4 regions of the Bacillus cereus group sp. RP43 genome follow, and region 3 is predicted to be linked to each of the others. Evidence: riboswitches for the same ligand, from Rfam matches in the RefSeq annotation. Region 3 holds a riboswitch; each other region holds the start of a gene.

Region 1 (3,216 bases), 530 kb from region 3:
TCCATTAATCGACGACAAATCTGCTGACTTCGTTCAAGGTTTAATTGACGATGCTGCTGAAAAAGGTGCAACAATCGTTATCGGTAACAAACGTGAGCGTAACTTAATTTACCCAACATTAATCGACCACGTAACAGAAGAAATGAAAGTTGCTTGGGAAGAGCCATTCGGCCCAATCCTTCCAATCATCCGTGTTTCTTCTGATGAACAAGCGATTGAAATTGCTAACAAATCAGAGTTCGGCTTACAAGCAAGTGTCTTCACAAAAGACATTAACAAAGCATTTGCAATTGCTAACAAGATCGACACTGGCTCTGTTCAAATTAACGGACGCACAGAGCGCGGCCCTGACCACTTCCCATTCATCGGTGTAAAAGGTTCAGGTATGGGCGCACAAGGTATTCGTAAGAGCCTTGAGTCTATGACTCGTCAAAAAGTAACTGTATTAAACTTAGTTTAATCTTATATGTAGAAGCTGATCTAGTTTTAGATCAGCTTCTTTTTATTTCACGAGTTGTTTTTCCATAGGTAAATTCACACATTCTACAGAAATTTGATACCCTAACCACCGCTCAGCAATATGTTCAAATGATGAGACAGAGCCTGTTGTAAAAAATCGATGCTTCGGATTAAGATTGTCAGACAAAATTCCTTTGTGCTGTAAAATTGTGCTTAACTCTATCGCTGTTTCTTCTGCAGAACTAATAATCGTCACAGCCTCTCCTAACTCCTTTTTTATATAGGACTCTAAAAGTGGATAATGCGTACACCCAAGAATTAACGTATCTATATCTTCTTTCGTTAATGGCAGTAAAGCCTGTTTCACTTGCTGCGTTACATATGCTGTATCTTCTAATTGATTTTCTACAACTGTAGCTAAAGTCGGACATGCATGACTATGCACTTCCAAATGTGTATCAAGCTCGTGTAATGCTTTTTCGTACATATTAGATTTTATCGTACCTACAGTTCCAATTACCCCGATTTTCCCTTTCTTTGTCACTTTAATTGCAGCTCTTGCTCCCGGATGTATAACGCCAATAACTGGAATGGAAAGTGCTCCTTGCAAATCAGTCAATGCAGCAGCTGCACCAGTATTACATGCTACAACTAGAGCTTTTAACGGAAACTGTTTGAGGAACTCAACCATTTCAAATATGAAAGATTGTACCTCCTCTACACTTCTTGGCCCATACGGACAACGCTCATTATCACCGATATAGTAAATGCTCTCTTTAGGCAATTGACGCATAATTTCACTCGCAACTGTTAATCCTCCAACCCCTGAATCTAGTACACCTATTACGGAATTTTGATTACATGCAGACATATACTTCATCCCCCTTCTCAATCTTCTAGCGCCGTAAACATTTATTATATTATGAAAATTTAAACATTGTACAATAATCCCTCTCCTTTTTAATCACGAACTCTTCTCTATAATCTGATTATTACTATATCCATTGACGTATAAAAATACATTTGTTACTCTTAAACATGTTAATTTAATACATAAATCCTCATTCGTATCTCGGTGAGGTAGAGGTTGCAATCATTAAGAGTATCATTTCAGGAGATGTAGTGGCATTGACGAATGAATGAGAAAGGAATGGTTGCCGAAGTAAGATGTGTCCACCATGCACGCTTGCTGGGTCTGCATTTAATAAGTGCAGAACTGTCACAAACGTTTCGTTTGTGGAGAGCTATCGAGAGGTATGTCGTGGGTTTCTTATAAGATAGAAAGCATGTAGCGGCAAATTACGTGCTTTTTTTGTTTTGTTTGGAACTTCTCTTCCCTACCGCGGAAGACATACATATCTCCTCGCTTGACTTGGTTATACTAACTTTGGAGGTATTTTCTATGCAACAAAAAAAATGGGGCTTTTGGGTACTAACAGCTTTCGTTGTCGGTAACATGGTTGGCGCTGGTATTTTCATGGTGCCAAGTACGTTAGCACAAACAGCAAGCCCGCTCGGTGTCACTTTAGCTTGGTTAACAACAGGGTTTGGTGTTTTAATGCTAGCTCTTGTTTTCGGTAATTTAGCAATTCGTCGTCCTGATTTAACGACAGGACCACAAAGTCATGCATATGCTTTATTCTCAACACCAAAAAGAAAGAAAATGGCTGGTTTCAGCATGGTGTGGGGATACTGGGTTGCAAACTGGGCAAGTAACGTTGCCATTATCACATCTTTTGCGGGATATTTATCACTCTTCTTCCCGATTATGAAAGATACACGTCTATTGTTTTCAATCGGCTCTTTCGATATAGAAGTTGGAAAACTAATTACATTTACTATTTGTTCTGTCTTACTATGGGGCACACATTTAATTTTAACAAACGGTGTAAGCGGAGCTGGGAAGCTAAACTTCTTAGCAACAACAACGAAAGTAACTGGATTCCTTCTATTCATTGTTGTTACGTTATTTGCGTTCGAGGCTTCAAAGTTTGGACAATGGTATACACCAATGATCGATAAAGAAGGTGTATCACACGGTCTCCTTTCACAAGTAAATTTAGCTGCTCTTACAACACTTTGGGCATTTATTGGGATTGAATCAGCCGTTCTTTTATCAAACCGAGCTACTTCTCCCAAAACGGTAAAACGGGCGACTGTTGCTGGTTTACTAATAACCGTTGCAATTTATTTAGGAATTACAATTTTAACAATGGGTGTACTTCACGTTGATAAATTACAAGCTTCTGAACGTCCATTAGCAGATGCATTAAACGCTGCAATGGGTCACGGCGGCGGGAAACTTATGGCATTACTTGCTCTTACTTCCCTATTCGGTTCAATATTAGGCTGGATTTTATTAAGCTCAGAAGTGCCTTATCAAGCAGCAAAAGAAGGTTTCTTCCCTTCCTTCTTCGCAAAAACAAACAAAAAAGGAAGTCCAATTCATTCACTACGATTAACAAACATTATGTCGCAAGTGTTCTTATTCTCAACATTATCAGGAACAATTGCGGAAGCTTATACATTCGTTATTACAGTGTCAACTTTAGCCTACCTCATTCCATATCTCGTTTCACCAATCTTCCAGTTAAAACTAGTCGCAACTGGTGAAACATACAAAAATGAAATGCGGGCAAGAATTATGGATGGTGTAGTCGCAGTTATCGCACTTTGCTATGCACTATGGGTTATTAAAACAGGCGCATCCGATATTAAAACATTCCTTCTCGGAATTGGTTTATTCGTAATTGGCTT
Region 2 (3,216 bases), 1.5 Mb from region 3:
TATTCAAAAACAAATTGTTACTTCCAAAAAGCGCATGTCTGCCAAACAACTTGTGCCACTCGGCTTATTCGCTGGATTCGTCGATTCAACAGGCGGCGGTGGTTGGGGACCGATTACAACACCTGTACTTCTTGCAAGAGGAAATGAAGCTAGAAAAGTTATTGGATCTGTTGATACGAGTGAATTTCCTGTTTCACTCGCTGCAACGATTGGCTTTTTCATTTCACTTGGCTGGGAACAAGTAAGCTGGGTTTGGGTATTTGCTCTCATGCTCGGTGGTATTGTCGCTGCACCAATCGCCGCATGGTTAGTTCGCATCGTTCCAGCACATTTGCTTGGCGTACTAGTTGGTGGCCTTATAATCTTTACGAATATTCGTACACTGCTTACTACATTTAAAGTAGATCCAACTATTATTTCACTTTCTTACATTGCAGTTGGTCTTGTCGTTATTATATCCATTTTTATTGCTGTCCGTAATCATTCCAATCGTTCTAACGTATCGACAGATGGTTATCCGAAAGATCAAAAACAAATGCTACCATAATGATAAAAATACCGCTCGAACTATATCGAGCGGTATTTTTTATTTTTCTATTTTCCAATTAATCATCGTATCTGTTGTATCTACTCTCTTCATTTGTAATTTCTCTAATACACGAATCGAACTACCATTTTCAAGGAGTGTCTCCGCAATAATTGTATCTACCTCTTCTGTCTGGAAAGCCCACTTTATTAATTCATCTACAGATTCTGTAGCATACCCTTTATTCCAATATTTCTTAATAAAACCGTAACCAATTTCTACTGTACGTTTCTCGTTCGGTTTCCCTTTAAATCCTATATCCCCTAGTACGATGTCATCTTCTTTTCGAATGACATACCACGCACCCCAAGGTAATAAAGCTGCGTCTTGTTTTACACTTTCTACATGCCCTGCAATATGCGGGCCACTATTGTATCCTTGATTCTTCGCAATTTGAACCCATTCTTCTGCACATGGGATAATATGTAATCTTTCCGTTTCTAATTTCATAACGACGTCCCCTTTTTAATTAAACGGTACTTCGATTTTACTACAAAAAGAAAGAATATTCACTCTTTTAATTTATACTTATGTTTTTTCTTTGAAACAAAATAAAAGAGGTGATTCCCTTCAATAGTTATGTCGAATTATATTTTCTGAATTTTCTTTTAATTTTAAAGGGTTTTTCATTATTTTTTGCGAAACATTTGTATAACAATTTTTTCTTTGCTTATTGCTACATAATAGTAGGTTCGGGTGGAGTTTTGCAAGCGTTTCCTATACAATAACCGATATTTTTTGACTTTTCCTAACAAAATTCCTTGCAATATATTCAGAAAGTCATTACAATTGCCATATATTAAATATCTTAGCAATATATAAATCCTCATCAATCCGATGAGGTAGAGGTTGCGACTTTTAAAAGTAAAACGGACGAGACACAGAGAATGTCACTGACTCCGTTTGAAAGGAAAAGTTGCCGAAGTTTGTATTTCTTCTCTGGAAATATGAGCTGGGTCTGTCTCCGAAAGGAACAGAACTGTCACGTTTACAAAATTACCGTGTAAACGTGGGGTGCTATCTTAACGGAAGGGTATGATGGGGTGGTTATTTGTGAAACGTTCCGCCTAATTCCTTTGGCGGTTTTTTGTATTTTTCTCCCCCGCTCCTTCCTAACCTACAAGAAAAGGAGTGTTGAACATGAATAGCGCAACAAATCAATCTACCTCTAAAACGCAAACTACACAAGGACAAGGTGAATTAAAACGCGGATTAAAATCTCGTCACCTTACGATGATTTCTCTCGGTGGTACAATCGGTACCGGACTATTTCTTGCCAGCGGTGGTGTGATCCATTCAGCTGGTCCTGGCGGTGCACTAGTCGCATACGCCGCAATTGGAATTATGGTTTATTTCTTAATGACAAGCTTAGCTGAACTCGCAGCTTACATGCCTGTTACTGGATCTTTTAGCACTTATGCAACAAAATTTGTTGATCCATCACTTGGCTTTGCACTTGGATGGAACTATTGGTATAACTGGGCGATTACGATTGCAGCTGAACTTGCAGCCGTAACATTAATTATGAAATTTTGGTTCCCAGATACCCCTTCTCTTATTTGGAGTGGACTTTGCTTAGCTATTATTTTTCTCTTAAACTATTTATCTGTTAAAGGTTTTGGTGAATCTGAATATTGGTTCGCACTTATTAAAGTAGTTACTATTATTATCTTTTTAATTGTCGGTTTTATGATGATTTTTGGAATTATGGGTGGCGAATCTGTCGGCTTTAAAAACTTCACTGTTGCAGATGCACCATTTAACGGTGGAATCATGGCAATTATCGGTGTATTTATGGCTGCTGGTTTCTCATTCCAAGGAACTGAATTATTAGGAGTAGCTGCTGGTGAAACTGCTGATCCAGAACGCAATATTCCAAAAGCAATTCGTTCTATCTTTTGGCGTATTTTATTATTCTACATTTTAGCAATTCTCGTTATCGGTTTATTAATTCCTTATACGACTGAAAGCCTTGCAGCGAGTGATGTTACAGTAAGTCCATTTACACTTGTATTTGAAAAAGCGGGCGTTGCCTTCGCTGCTTCTGTTATGAACGCTGTTATTTTAACTGCAGTTCTATCTGCTGGTAACTCTGGAATGTATGCATCAACTCGTATGCTTTGGGATTTAGCTCGCCAGGGAAAAGCACCAAAGTTCTTAGGCAAATTAGATAGCCGCGGTGTACCTGTTAACGCATTAATCGCAACATCAGTAGTTGGTAGCGTCGCTTTCATCGCTTCTTTATTCGGTGACGGTGTTGTATACATTTGGTTATTAAATGCTTCTGGGATGTCAGGATTTATTGCTTGGGTAGGGATTGCTATTAGTCATTACCGTTTCCGTAAAGCTTATATTGCACAAGGGAAAGATTTGAAAGATTTACCATATCAAGCGAAATGGTTCCCGTTCGGTCCAATCTTTGCATTTACACTTTGTGTTATCGTTATTTTAGGTCAAAACTACGGAGCATTTACGGGAGCATCTATCGACTGGAACGGTGTACTCGTTTCTTACATCGGTTTACCACTCTTTTTAGTACTATGGTTAGGATATAAATTCACTAAGAAAACGAAAGTAATTCCACTTGATAAATGTGAACTGAAATAGAAGGAAGTATAGCAAAACGAGCA
Region 3 (3,216 bases):
TTTAACCTATTAAAAATAGATTAAAACCGCCTCTAGTTTTTCTAGTCAGCGCTTTTCACTTTAAACGGACCTTTTCACTTTTCTCTAATTGAATCACTTTTCCATCTTGCACAACAATTGTAATTGAACCATATTTCATATCAGCAAGCATCGTTTGAATTTTTTCGGACACTTCATCAAAATGTTCCCGTACGCTCACGCAAACAGCCCCCTTTTTATTCATAAAAAAAATCTTTCCCATTTCGAAAAGACTGTTCGGTAATATATTTTACCTTATCTTTCAAAATGGATTCCATTTTGCTGGATTTAGCACCTTGCTTTCTATAAGCAGGTTGCCGAGCTTCGTAGGGCCAGTTCCCTCAGCTTCTCTTGATAAGCTTTGTATTTGTATTTTATCACAATTCTGATTTTTTTCAATCCTAGTTTTCCGATATATTTAATTATTTTTCTTTTTTTAAAAGGAGTTGCCTTTACTAGACAACTCCTTCTTTCTCATTCACACCAGCTCTTTAATACGTATGCGATCGTTCCCAATGATATTTTCATATGTTTCACGTTCTACGACAATTTGTGACGTCCCGCCTTTTGCAAAGACGACAGCTGGTCTACGAATACGATTATAATTATTAGCCATCGAGTACCCATATGCCCCCGTACAAGAAATTGCTAGTAAATCAGAAGAAGCAACTTGCGGTAAGTTAATATCCCAAATCAGCATATCTCCACTTTCACAGCATTTCCCAGCAATCGAAACGAGCTCCTCATTCTTATCATTCCCTCGATTCGCCAACATCGCCTCATAACGGGCTCCGTATAGAGCTGGTCTTAAATTATCTGTCATTCCACCATCGACTGAAACATATTTCCGAATGCCAGGAATCTCTTTCACCGCTCCGACTGTATAAAGTGTTGTTCCAGCATCACCTACGATACTACGACCTGGTTCAATCCATATTTCTGGAAGCGGATATTCACATAATGTAAATTGTTCTCTTATCGTACTTGTTACAGCGTGCACATACGTTTCAAGTGTTAATGGTGCATCTGACTCCGTATAACGTATACCGAAACCTCCGCCCACATTTAATACTTTCATCACATAATGTGTTCGCTCTCTCACTTCTTCTAAAAATTGGCGGAGTACTTCAATTGCTCGAACAAATCCAGCCGTTTCAAATATTTGTGATCCGATGTGCGAGTGAATTCCTAGCACATTATAATTTGATTTTTGCAAGGCAAGCTCAATTGCTTGCATCGCTTGACCATTTGAAACACCAAACCCAAATTTCGAATCCTCTTGACCTGTTGTTATATATTCGTGTGTATGTGCCTCTACTCCAGGCGTTACACGGATTAATATGTTCACAAATTTCCCATGTTGCATTGCTAAATCATGTAAGATTTCTAATTCTAAGAAATTATCTACTACAAAACAACCGATATTCGCCTGAAGAGCCATAATCATTTCTTCTTCTGTTTTATTATTTCCGTGAAAATGAATACGCGATGCCGGAAAACCAGCTTGGAGCGCAGTATATAATTCTCCTCCAGAAACAACGTCTAAAGACATATTCTCTTCACGAGCTACTCGGCACATCTCCATGCACAAGAACGCCTTGCTTGCATATGCTACTTGATAAGAGAAACCACTTTCTTTAAAAGCACGATGAAACGCGCGGCACTTTCCTCGAATAGACTCTTCATCGTATACATAAAGTGGTGTTCCGTATTGTTTTGCTAGCTGCGTCGTATCGCACCCACCAATTTCTAAGTGTCCTTGCCCATTGATTCGGCTTGTGCCGTGTAAATACATTTGAATTCCTCCCTTATTTCCTCTAAAACTCATAACCCCAATCTTCTATTCATTGCAGCACGCTTTTAGATAGACAAAAAACGCGCGGAACAATGTTCACACGCGTTTCTTATTAGGAAAAATATATATTGAAAAAATAAACGAGTTGTTATCTTCTCAAAATAAGAAACCGCATCAACATCTCCAAATAGCTCTCCATAAAATAAATATTATGACAGTACTACATTTATTCAATGCAGTCCCAATATATGAATAAGATGGTTATTCTTATATTTCGGCAATAGTCCCTTTCAACCTATGATCACAGATTCCATTAAATCTCCCATAGCTTACTCTTTCCTATCGCGGCCTCTACCTTTGAGAGTAGATGAGGTAAGTCTATTTAATTTTCAAACATCTAATTGTTGCTATTAACAATACCAAAGGACCATTTTATTTGTCAAACAATTTTTTATATTGTTTTTTTACAGTTTAACTTCGTATCATTTGGTAAGCGCTTTACTACTATATTTGTCACTTCCCATTCGCCTTCTTCGTTATTAAAAGTAATTGTTACTTTTTCGAATGGTGGAACAATTTTCCCACCAACCTGTTCATACTTCGTCACTTCAATAACCGCTTGAAATAAATATGTGCCACTATACACTTTTTTTAAACGGATGATTTTAGGACATTGATAAGGTTTCAAATTTCCATATTGTTTTTCAATTGCCTTATTTATTTTTGGAAATAAAACAGAATAAAGTGCATCCTCCACAAGGGGTGCATCATATTGCGCTACTGACATACTCGGTGAGGAAAAAAGTATAACACTACTGCATACTATAAAATATAATAATTTTCGCATTATAACCTCCGTTTTATTACTCGATTCTTTCTGCGCACGATAATTATCATACATAGAAACTCCGTTTTATTGTCTCCCACTGCCCTTTTTCTACTCAATTATTATAAAAAAGCCCACAACTCTCTTTTATTTTCGTATAATGATACTCATAGTATAATAAACATAATAACAAAGGACTGTTCGTATATATAAAATGAGGCGCTAATCAAACCGGCTCACAAGAACTGTCATGCTTTTAGGAGAGGAGTATATTATGCTACAAAATCTGTTTCCAAAACTGCGATTTGCACTAGTTGCAGTCGTTTTATTATGGATAAAAACATATATTGTGTACAAGCTAGCATTTGATATTAGAATTGATAACTTCTTTGAAGAATTTATGCTTTTTATTAATCCACTAGCTTCGTTACTTTTATTTTTTGGTTTCGCTTTACTTGCATCTAAGTACCGAAACCGAATTATTATTGTAATTAGTTTTATACTGTCATTTATTTTATTTGGAAATGCAATGTTTTACGGGTTCTATAACGATTTTGTTACTTTCCCTGTTTTATTC
Region 4 (3,216 bases), 340 kb from region 3:
CATTCACCTTCAACAGTAGCTCGTCCTTCGAGATTCAAGCCAATCTCCTCGAAGAAAGAGATTGCGTTATCAAGGGATTCTACAACGATGCTGACATTGTCCATTCGTAGTAATCTGTTTTTTGTCATAGTCTTTATCTCCTTATATGTATAAATTTATTATCTAATTATCCTCATAATTATACTAAAATCTCTTCTAAACAAAAAACACCTTGTCACAGTGTAGGGAAATGTGACAAGGTGTTTTCGGGTATAGTATATAACATCTTGTTAACGAACAACACTTCGTAAACCCTCTACTATTGAAATATGCGCGAACTTTATTTCGTGAATGCTATCATTTCAAGAATTTGATAATGTAGTTGCTATTCGATAAAATAACTTTCTTGTCAATCTATACAATACAAACAGCTTTCTATTTATATAGGAAGGAAATAGATTCATATAATTTGTTTTAAGTTTTACTGGTGGAAATTAACTCATCTGCACTAAAGGCTCAATTTTTGCCATAAATGATTGATGGAGTGCTTCAACACCATCTACTAAATGAATACGGTCAATTACAACTGATACTTTAATTTCAGATGTACTTACCATTTTAATATGAATACCACCTTCTTTTAAAGTAGTGAACATATTCGCAGCGACACCAGGGTTAGATACCATACCTGATCCTACAATTGATACTTTTGCTAAATGATTTTCATGTTCTACAGATTCATAGTGAAGTGCTTCTTGATTTTGTTCCAATACTTCTAATGCTTCTCTTAAATCATTAGAATGGATCGAGAAGGAGAGGTGAACAGTTTCTTCATTTGTAATACTTTGAATAATAATATCTACATTAATATGTGCTGCTGCTAATGTAGAGAAAACTGTTGAAAGTGCACCTTGTTCTAATCCTTTAATTGTGACGCGTGTAATATTATCCTCAAATGCAATACCTTTAACGATTGCTTGTTGTTCCATGTTACATTCTCCCCTTACAATTGTTCCGTTTTCTTGTTCCATGCTTGATCGTACTTCTAAAACTACATTATGATTTTTAGCAAACTCAACAGCGCGTGGGTGTAATACGCCAGCACCGAGGTTGGCAAGCTCTAACATTTCGTCATAAGAAATTTCATCTAATTTATAAGCATCTTGTACAACTCGTGGATCAGTCGTATATACGCCGGTCACATCCGTATAAATATCACATTTTTTCGCTTTTAGTGCCGCAGCTAATGCAACAGCAGTCGTATCAGAACCACCGCGGCCAAGTGTGGTAATTTCATTTTCTTCACTTACTCCTTGGAAACCAGCTACTATAACAATCGTGCCTTCAGTAAGGTGAGACTGAATACGAGTGGTGTTAATGTCAGTAATCCGTGCACTACTATGTACAGATTCTGTCGTAATACCAGCTTGCCATCCTGTTAATGAAATTGCGTTATAACCTTTTGTTTGTAGTGCCATTGTTAATAATGAAATAGTTACTTGTTCTCCTGTAGATAGGAGCATATCCATTTCACGTTTACTTGGATTTTCAGTAATAGCGTTAGCAAGTGCTACAAGTTTATCCGTACTTTTTCCCATTGCTGAAACGACAGAGACAATACTATGTCCTCGTTCATATTCTTCAATAATTAAATTTGCTACATGTTGAATGCGTTCGACGCTTCCGACAGAAGTACCGCCAAATTTTTGTACAATCGTTTCCATTACGAATTCCTTCTTTCGTCCATTTTTAAGAATAGGTTAGGACATATACAAATCCCAATATTCCTGTAGTTACCAGAGAGAAAAACAAAAAACACCATCTCAAATAAGTGAGGATGGTGCTGTTACAGGAAAAGGGAAACAGAAAACGGAGCTAATAAAAAAACCGCCAAAAAAGGAATATCATGAAAATGATATCTCTTTTTTGTAGATAGCTCTTCATACGTACACGTCTGTACATATGACAGTTCTGTTTCTATTCGAAAACAGCCCCAATTGATAAATGCAGAGAAATTTATCAATTTCGGCAACACTTCCTTTCCTCTAAATTCATAGACATCTCTGTGTCTCCTTTAGAATACTTATAAGCGTTGCAACCTCTATCTCACGTTTTAGGCGAGAGTGTATGATTTATGAAGTTGTTGGTAACATTTGTTTTATAATAATTTAAATTTTTCAGGGAATCAAGTGTTTTATATATATTTTCAAAATTCTTTCTTTTTCGAAAAAAAGTTTGTGAAAAATGTAGCAAAATAAATGTATTGCATGTACATTGAAAATATAGAGTATAGGAGGTGGAAGCATGAAGAGGCCTATTTATGTTGCGACAGAAATGAAAACAACAATGGAGAAATTATGGGAATATACGCAAGAACCAGACCTACATACAGAGTGGGATGCTCGTTTTACTGAAATTTCTTATTTAGAGAAGAAAGAGGGAGAACCGCAGAAGTTTTTATATAAAACAAAGATCGGATTTGGGCTTGAAATAGCCGGAGAAGGGGAATCGATAGGTGAAATAAGAAAAGAAACTGGGGAACGCATTTCCTCATTGAAATTTTGGACAGACAATAAGTTATCACTTATACAAATAGGACGAGGTTATTGGAAATATACACTGAATGGAGAACATATTCATTTTGAAACGCAATATGATTATGATACAAGGTTTGGTCGCATAGGGAATGTGATAGATTCATATGTTTTTCGGCCTTTATTAGGCTCTGCGACTGCATGGAGTTTTGATGCTTTAAAATTATGGTTAGAAAAGGGGCTTCATCCTAAGTTGCTAATTAGAAGAACGATGACTTATTGGCTTGTTTGCTTTTTATTTGCCTTCGTATGGTTATATCAAGGGATTGTACCGAAATTGATGTTTACTCATTCAGAAGAAGTAAAGATGCTTTCTGCACTAATCGGATCGAATGAAAGTAGTATTTTTATACTTAAAATAGTTGGATTTTTAGAAATAATATGGGGTGTTATGTGGCTATTGCCACTTCAAAAGCGAAAACTATTTATATTGCATATTATATTGTTGATAGTTTTAACATTAGCGGCAGGATCGACGAATATCGCTAGTTTTACGCAACCGTTTAATCCGATTACATTAAATTTTCTTCTAATAGGGTTATCGATTGTCGGTTATATAAATAGCACTAATTTGCCAAGCGCAAAAAATTGCAAGAGGACGAGAAAGGGATAAGTATATGGTTAATATTTATGAAAGATTATT

What was found. Region 3 has a riboswitch for lysine ahead of lysA (diaminopimelate decarboxylase). Riboswitches for the same ligand answer to the same signal wherever they lie in the genome.
Positions count from the first base shown of each region.
Region 1: another riboswitch for lysine. It lies ahead of QCI75_RS22530 (amino acid permease); the one in region 3 lies ahead of lysA (diaminopimelate decarboxylase).
Region 2: another riboswitch for lysine. It lies ahead of QCI75_RS11860 (amino acid permease); the one in region 3 lies ahead of lysA (diaminopimelate decarboxylase).
Region 4: another riboswitch for lysine. It lies ahead of QCI75_RS18035 (aspartate kinase); the one in region 3 lies ahead of lysA (diaminopimelate decarboxylase).

Region 1 covers NZ_JARVHQ010000001.1:4,329,954-4,333,169, forward strand. Annotated here, with positions in the region: gene gapN (NADP-dependent glyceraldehyde-3-phosphate dehydrogenase) at 1-460, shown strand, start outside; gene racE (glutamate racemase) at 503-1,330, opposite strand; lysine riboswitch at 1,533-1,714, shown strand; gene QCI75_RS22530 (amino acid permease) at 1,862-3,216, shown strand, end outside.
Region 2 covers NZ_JARVHQ010000001.1:2,256,758-2,259,973, reverse strand. Annotated here, with positions in the region: gene QCI75_RS11870 (sulfite exporter TauE/SafE family protein) at 1-547, shown strand, start outside; gene QCI75_RS11865 (GNAT family N-acetyltransferase) at 587-1,036, opposite strand; lysine riboswitch at 1,422-1,614, shown strand; gene QCI75_RS11860 (amino acid permease) at 1,727-3,193, shown strand.
Region 3 covers NZ_JARVHQ010000001.1:3,797,311-3,800,526, forward strand. Annotated here, with positions in the region: gene QCI75_RS19770 (YezD family protein) at 56-199, opposite strand; SAM riboswitch class I at 271-379, opposite strand; gene lysA (diaminopimelate decarboxylase) at 497-1,813, opposite strand; lysine riboswitch at 1,994-2,175, opposite strand; gene QCI75_RS19780 (DUF3888 domain-containing protein) at 2,265-2,660, opposite strand; gene QCI75_RS19785 (LTA synthase family protein) at 2,914-3,216, shown strand, end outside.
Region 4 covers NZ_JARVHQ010000001.1:3,459,056-3,462,271, reverse strand. Annotated here, with positions in the region: gene QCI75_RS18040 (VOC family protein) at 1-128, opposite strand, end outside; gene QCI75_RS18035 (aspartate kinase) at 474-1,703, opposite strand; lysine riboswitch at 1,905-2,091, opposite strand; gene QCI75_RS18030 (DoxX-like family protein) at 2,284-3,186, shown strand; gene QCI75_RS18025 (DUF4166 domain-containing protein) at 3,191-3,216, shown strand, end outside.